3 regions of the Streptomyces tritici genome follow, and region 2 is predicted to be linked to each of the others. Evidence: riboswitches for the same ligand, from Rfam matches in the RefSeq annotation. Region 2 holds a riboswitch; each other region holds the start of a gene.

The links. Region 2 has a riboswitch for cobalamin ahead of cobN (cobaltochelatase subunit CobN). Riboswitches for the same ligand answer to the same signal wherever they lie in the genome.
Region 1: another riboswitch for cobalamin. It lies ahead of ACNJ93_RS06285 (cobalamin biosynthesis protein); the one in region 2 lies ahead of cobN (cobaltochelatase subunit CobN).
Region 3: another riboswitch for cobalamin. It lies ahead of ACNJ93_RS01740 (energy-coupling factor ABC transporter permease); the one in region 2 lies ahead of cobN (cobaltochelatase subunit CobN).

Annotation. Positions count from the first base shown of each region.
Region 1 covers NZ_CP183183.1:1,348,538-1,350,787, forward strand. Annotated here, with positions in the region: gene ACNJ93_RS06275 (inorganic phosphate transporter) at 1-424, shown strand, start outside; gene ACNJ93_RS06280 (hypothetical protein) at 437-658, shown strand; cobalamin riboswitch at 795-917, shown strand; gene ACNJ93_RS06285 (cobalamin biosynthesis protein) at 949-1,911, shown strand; gene ACNJ93_RS06290 (cobyric acid synthase) at 1,908-2,250, shown strand, end outside.
Region 2 covers NZ_CP183183.1:3,636,290-3,638,539, forward strand. Annotated here, with positions in the region: gene cobN (cobaltochelatase subunit CobN) at 1-1,432, opposite strand, end outside; cobalamin riboswitch at 1,470-1,608, opposite strand; gene ACNJ93_RS16885 (cobalamin biosynthesis protein CobG) at 1,684-2,250, shown strand, end outside.
Region 3 covers NZ_CP183183.1:362,327-364,576, forward strand. Annotated here, with positions in the region: gene dhaL (dihydroxyacetone kinase subunit DhaL) at 1-330, shown strand, start outside; gene ACNJ93_RS01735 (PTS-dependent dihydroxyacetone kinase phosphotransferase subunit DhaM) at 327-755, shown strand; cobalamin riboswitch at 850-1,073, shown strand; gene ACNJ93_RS01740 (energy-coupling factor ABC transporter permease) at 1,102-1,806, shown strand; gene ACNJ93_RS01745 (energy-coupling factor ABC transporter substrate-binding protein) at 1,806-2,250, shown strand, end outside.

The sequences.
Region 1 (2,250 bases), 2.3 Mb from region 2:
CTGCTCCGGCGCCGTCATGGGCGCGGGCCTGGGCCGCAAGGGCGGTGTCGTCCGCTGGTCGACCGCCACCCGGATGTTCGTCGCGTGGGGTCTGACCCTCCCGGCCGCGGGTCTCGTCGGCGCCGGCGCCGAGTACGTCGCCCGGCAGGGCGACTGGGGCGTCTACACCGTCACGGCCTTCCTGATCGCCTCCTGCCTCGCGATCTGGATCATCTCCCGCCGCCAGGTCGTCGACCACACCAACGTCAACGACGTCGACGGCGACGCCGAGCCCGCGGGTGTCGTCACCACGGCCATCGCCGCCGTCACCCCGCCGCCGGCCGGCTCCGTCGCCGCCGTCGCGGACGAGGACCTGAAGACCACCATCCCCGCGCCGGCCTCCACGGACCCGACCGCTCCGCCGGCCTCGGCCGCCGCGCTGTAAGGAACGAACCACATGAAGATCGACTGGGCAGCTCTCGGCTCCGTCTTCGGAGTCAGCCTCGTGGCGACCGTCGCCCTCGTGGCCCTGTTCACCCTCGGCATCGTCGGCCTCTCCAAGCAGGAGCAGGCGGCGGCGCGGGGCGGCTCCGCCGTCCTCGCCCGGACCGGCGCGTACGCCTGCTTCGCGCTGTGCGCGGCGGCCGTCGCGTACGGCATCTATCTGATCGTCGCCTAAGCGGCGCCGAACCTTCCGGCCGGGCGGGCCGCACCTTCGGGTGCGGCCCGCCCGGCCGTCGTGTTTGTGGTGCTTCGCACAGTGACCCGTCGCAGGTCAAGGGTGAGTTGACGGCCGTTCGCGGGGCGTGGTGGACTCACGGGGCCATTACGGCGGCAACGAAGAGGAAGCCCGGTGCGAATCCGGCGCGGTCCCGCCACTGTGACCGGGGTGCGAACCCCGGGAGCCAGGAACTCTCGCCGCCGGTCACGTCGAGCCAGGGCGCGGACCCTGAGTGAGGACCTTGCGCCATGCCTGGCCGCAGTACAGCCACCGCTGTCTTCGCGTACGGCGCCACCGCCGGTCTGGTGGCCGATCTCGCCCTGGGCGATCCCCGCCGGGGCCATCCCGTCGCGGCCTTCGGGCGCGCCGCCGGGGCGGTCGAACGGCTGCTGTGGCGCGACCACCGCGGCTGGGGCGCCCTGCACACCGCCGTCTGCGCGGGCGGCGCGGCCGCCGTGGGCGCGCTGGCGGCCCGTGCCGTCCGGGGCCGGAACGCCGCCGGGGTCGCCCTGACCGCCGCGTCCGTCTGGGCCGTCGTCGGCGGCACCACCCTGGGCCGGGAGGCCAACGCCATCGGCGGGGCGCTCGCCGTCGGCGACCTGGAGGTCGCCCGGGAGCGGCTGCCGCATCTGTGCGGACGCGACCCGCAGTCCCTGGACGGTCCGGCGATGGCCCGCGCGGTCGTGGAGTCGGTCGCCGAGAACACCTCCGACGCGGTGGTGGGCGCGCTGGTCTGGGGAGCGGCGGCGGGGGTGCCCGGGCTGCTGGGCTTCCGCGCGGTGAACACCCTGGACGCGATGGTCGGCCACAGGTCGCCGCGCTACCGCCGCTTCGGCTGGGCCTCGGCCCGGCTCGACGACCTGGCCGGCTGGCCCGGCGCCCGGCTGACCGCGGCGCTGGCGGTGGCGGCCGGCGGCGACCCGCGCGGCGCGGTACGGGCCTGGCGGGCGGACGCGGCGAAGCATCCGAGCCCCAACGCGGGCCCGGTGGAGGCCGCGTTCGCGGGGGCGCTGGGCGTACGGCTCGGGGGCACGCTCTCGTACGGCGGCCGGGTCGAGCACCGGCCGGTGCTGAACGGAACGGGGCGGCCCGTCGAGGTCGCCGACATCGCACGCGCCGTCGCCCTGTCGCGCCGGGTGACGGCGCTGACGCTGGGGGTCTGCGTGGGCGGCCGGATGATCGTGAACGCGCTGAAGCGGAGGGGTGCATGAGGGGCGGGGGGCTGCTGGTCGCCGGGACCACGTCCGACGCGGGCAAGAGCGTCGTCACGGCCGGGATCTGCCGCTGGCTGGTCCGCAAGGGCCTGAAGGTGGCGCCGTTCAAGGGACAGAACATGTCCCTCAACTCCTTCGTCACGCGCGAGGGCGCGGAGATCGGCCGGGCGCAGGCCATGCAGGCCCAGGCGGCCCGGGTGGAGCCGAGCGCGCTGATGAACCCGGTGCTGCTGAAGCCCGGCAGCGACCGGTCCAGCCAGGTCGTGCTGATGGGGAAGCCGGTCGGCGAGCTGAGCGCCCGCGGGTACCACGGGGGCCGGCAGAAGGAGCTGTTCG
Region 2 (2,250 bases):
CGCGCGGCGGCTGGATGAGGATCAGCAGGTTCCCGCGGCGCAGGGCGGCGAGGACGATGTCGCCCTCGGGGTTGCGCGAGCGGTCGAGGAACATCTCGCCGGGCGGCGGGCCCCAGTGCTCCTCGACCTCGGCGCGCAGCTCCTCGGGCAGCTGCGCGTACCAGCGCTTGTAGTCGGCGGCCGGGATGCGGACCGGGTTCCGCGCGAGCTGTTCCTCGGTGAGCCAGTCCTGGTCGTGGCCGCCGGCCTCGATCAGCGCGTAGATCAGCTCGTCGCCGTCGCCGGAGACCAGGCCGGGGATCTCGGCCCTGGGGCCGAAGTCGTAGCCCTCGGCGATCAGGCGGTCGAGCAGCGCCACCGCGGAGGCGGGGGTGTCCAGGCCGACCGCGTTGCCGATGCGGGAGTGCTTGGTCGGGTACGCGGACAGGACGAGCGCCAGCTTCTTCTCGGCGTTCGGGATGTGCCGCAGGCGGGCGTGGCGAACGGCGATGCCGGCGACGCGGGCGGCGCGCTCGGCGTCGGCGACGTACGCGGGCAGGCCGTCCTCGTCGATCTCCTTGAAGGAGAACGGGACGGTGATCAGGCGGCCGTCGAACTCGGGGACGGCGACCTGGCTGGCCGCGTCCAGCGGCGACAGGCCCTCGTCGTTCTCCTCCCAGGCGGCGCGCGAGCCGGTCAGGCACAGCGCCTGCAGCACGGGCACGTCGAGCGCGGCCAGCGCGCCCGCGTCCCAGGACTCCTCGTCGCCGCCGGCCTGCGCCTCGGCGGGCTTGGTGCCGCCGGCGGCGAGGACGGTGGTCACGATCGCGTCCGCGGTCCTCAGCCGGTCGAGCAGCTCCGGCTCGGGGGCGCGCAGGGACGCCACGTACAGCGGCAGGGCCTGCGCGCCGGCGTCCTCGATCGCCGCGCACAGGGCGTCGACGAAGGCGGTGTTCCCGCTCATGTGGTGGGCGCGGTAGTAGAGCACGGCGATGGTGGGGCCGGTCTCGTGGCGCGGGGTGCGCTCCAGCGGGCCCCAGGTGGGGGCGGCGGCCGGGGCCTCGAAGCCGTGGCCGGTGAGCAGCACGGTGTCGGACAGGAAGCGGGCCAGCTGCTCCAGGTTGGCCGGGCCGCCGTGCGCCAGGTAGGCGTGCGCCTCGGTGGCCACGCCGATCGGCACGGTGGAGGTGGCCATGAGCTGGGCGTCGGGGGCCTGTTCGCCGGTGAGCACGACGACCGGCTTCTGCGCGGCGAGGAGAACGTCGAGGCCCTCCTGCCAGGCGCGGATGCCGCCGAGGAGCCGGACGACGACCAGGTCGGCGCCGTCGAGCAGACCGGGCAGGTCGTCCAGGGGGAGCCGGGAGGGGTTGGCGTACCGGTACGCGACCGGACCGCCGGCCGCGCGGGCGCTGAGCAGGTCGGTGTCGGAGTGCGACAGCAACAGAATTCGCATGCGAGCGCAGGCCTTCCTCGGGGTTGTCCGCGCCCCGGGTGGTCGTGTGGACGGCAAGGAGTTCCTGACTCACCGTCCCCGTCGCCGGGGCCGGCTCACAGTGGCGGGACCGCGCCGGAATCTCACCGGGCTTCCTCCCCGGGGTCCTTCGACCCCATGCCGTCTGCATAGTAGATCCTGGCCGCGCCGGGCCGGGCGGGGCCGGGGAGTCGACCGGATCACACCTCGTGGAAGGCCGGTTTCCCGTGGGTATGCTCGCCGCCATGCCGCCCACCCCACCCACCTCGCCCGAGCCGGGCGAACCGCTCGTACGGGACCGAGGCGACGCCTGCCCGGGGGCGCTGCGCCTGCACCCCGCCGACGACGGGCGTCTCGCCCGACTGCGCCTGCCCGCAGGTGTGTTGACGGAGCGTCAGGCGGAGGTCCTGGCCGACGCGGCGCTCCGGCTCGGCGACGGGCAGGTGTCCGTCACCTCGCGCGGCAACGCGGAGCTGCGGGGCCTCGGCGAGGGCTGCGGGGCGGAGCTGGCGGAGCTGCTGGCGGGGGCCGGCCTGCTGCCGTCGGCGGCGCACGAACGGATCCGCAACATCGTCGCCTCCCCGGCCGCCGGCCTGGACGGACTCGGCCACGCCGACGTGCAGTTGTGGGCGCGGGAGCTGGACGCGCTGCTGTGCGCACAGGAGTGGACGACGTCCCTTTCGGGCCGTTTCCTGTTCGTCCTGGACGACGGCCGCGGCGACGTGGCGGGCCTCGGCGGCGATGTGACCTTGATCGCAGAGCCCGGGGGCGGCGCCCTGCTGTACGTCGGCGGTGCGGCG
Region 3 (2,250 bases), 3.3 Mb from region 2:
GACGCGGAGACGGTCACCCGGCAGCGGCTCGCCGAGGCGCTCGCGGCCGGGGTCGCGGCGGTCGCGCAGCTCGGCGGGGCGCAGGCCGGCGACAAGACGATGCTGGACGCGCTGCTGCCGGCGGTCGACGGACTGGGCGAGTCGTTCGCGGCGGCCCGCGACGCGGCCGCGGAGGGCGCGCTCGCGACCGTGCCTCTGCAGGCCCGCAAGGGCCGGGCCAGCTATCTCGGCGAGCGCAGCATCGGGCACGAGGACCCGGGGGCGGCCTCCTCCGCGCTGCTGATCGCCGCACTGGCCGAGACGGCCGAGAAGACTCGGGGGGCCGAGTGAGTGCGGCGGGGCCGGACGGGGAGCGCCCGTACGTCGGGCTCGTGCTCGTCTCGCACAGCGCCGCCGTCGCCTCCGCCGTCGCCGAACTCGCCCGCGGGCTGACCGGCGGCGGCTCGACCGCGCCGCTCGCCGCGGCCGGCGGCACCGCGGACGGCGGGCTCGGCACCAGTTCCGCGCTGATCGCCGAGGCGGCGCGGGCCGTCGACCGGGGCGCGGGCGTGGCGCTGCTGGTCGATCTGGGCAGCGCCGTACTGACGGTGAAGGCCCTGCTCGCGGAGGGCGACGAACTGCCGGAGGGCGCGCGGCTCGTGGACGCGCCCTTCCTGGAGGGCGCCGTCGCCGCCCTCGTCACGGCGAGCGCCGGCGGCGACCTGGACGCGGTGGCCGCGGCGGCCTCGGAGGCGTACGGATACCGCAAGGAGTGACCCCTCACCATGCGCGGCCGCCCGCGCCGGGCCCGGCGGCGGCACGGCGGCACCTTGTGTGGCACACGTCCCAAACGCCTCCGCAGCCACCCGGCCGTGTTGTGATGCACCTGGTCAACGCACTAGTGTCGCAGCGCCTTGGTGTACGGGAAACCGGTGTGGAACCGGTGCGGCCCTCGCCACTGTGATCGGGAGGTCCGGCTCCATCCCTCGCGGGAAGCCACTGGACCGCCGCGGGTGACCGCTGCGGTCTGGGAAGGCGGAGTCCGGGCGGCATGACCGTCAGCCAGGAGACCGGCCAAGGTGCGTTGTCCATCCACGAGGTGCTGGAGAGGGTCTCCCAACCATGCATATAGCCGAGGGGTATCTGCCCCCCTTGCACGCCGCCGCCTGGGGTGTCGCGTCCGCCCCGTTCGTCGTCCACGGCGTCCGCGCCCTGACCCGTGAGGTCAAGGCCCACCCCGAGTCCACGCTGCTGCTCGGCGCGTCGGGTGCGTTCACCTTCGTCCTGTCCGCGCTGAAGCTTCCGTCCGTGACGGGCAGTTGCTCGCACCCGACCGGCACGGGGCTGGGCGCGATCCTGTTCCGGCCGCCGATCATGGCGGTGCTCGGCACGATCACGCTGCTGTTCCAGGCCCTGCTGCTCGCCCACGGCGGGCTCACCACCCTCGGCGCGAACGTGTTCTCCATGGCGGTCGTCGGGCCCTGGGCCGGGTACGGGGTGTACCGGCTGCTGCGGCGGTTCGACGTGCCGCTGATGGTGAGCGTGTTCTTCGGCGCGTTCCTCGCCGACCTCACGACGTACTGCGTCGCCAGCGTCCAGCTGGCGCTGGCGTTCCCGGACCCGAGCAGCGGCATCGCCGGCGCGCTCGCGAAGTTCGGCTCGATCTTCGCCGTCACGCAGGTCCCGCTGGCGGTCAGCGAGGGGCTGCTCACGGTGCTCGTGATGCGGCTGCTCATCCAGTCCAGCAAGGGCGAGCTGACGCGCCTCGGCGTGCTGCTCCAGGGCGGCGCCAAGGCCGGTACGACGACGGAGGCGGGGGCCCGGTGATGAGCCGCAACGCGAAGATCAACAGTCTGCTGCTGCTCGTGGTCGCCGCACTGGCCGTGGTGCCGCTCGCGCTCGGTCTCGGCGACCACAAGGAGGAGCCGTTCACGGGCGCGGACGGGGAGGCCGAGGCGGCGATCACGGAACTCCGACCGGACTACGAGCCCTGGTTCACCCCGCTGTACGAGCCGCCGTCCGGCGAGATCGAGTCCGCGCTGTTCTCGCTCCAGGCGGCGTTGGGCGCGGGCGTGCTCGCGTACTACTTCGGGCTCCGCAAGGGCCGCCGACAGGGCGAGGCCCGCGCGCTGGCGGCCGCGGAGGCGACTGCCGAGGCGGGCGCGTCCGGGGAGACGGGCGCTCCTCCCGCAGGCGGTGACCCCGCGGGCACGGCCGCCAAGGCGGGCGCGGCCGCGGGGGCGTCGGCCGAGGTGACGGTGCCGTCCGAGG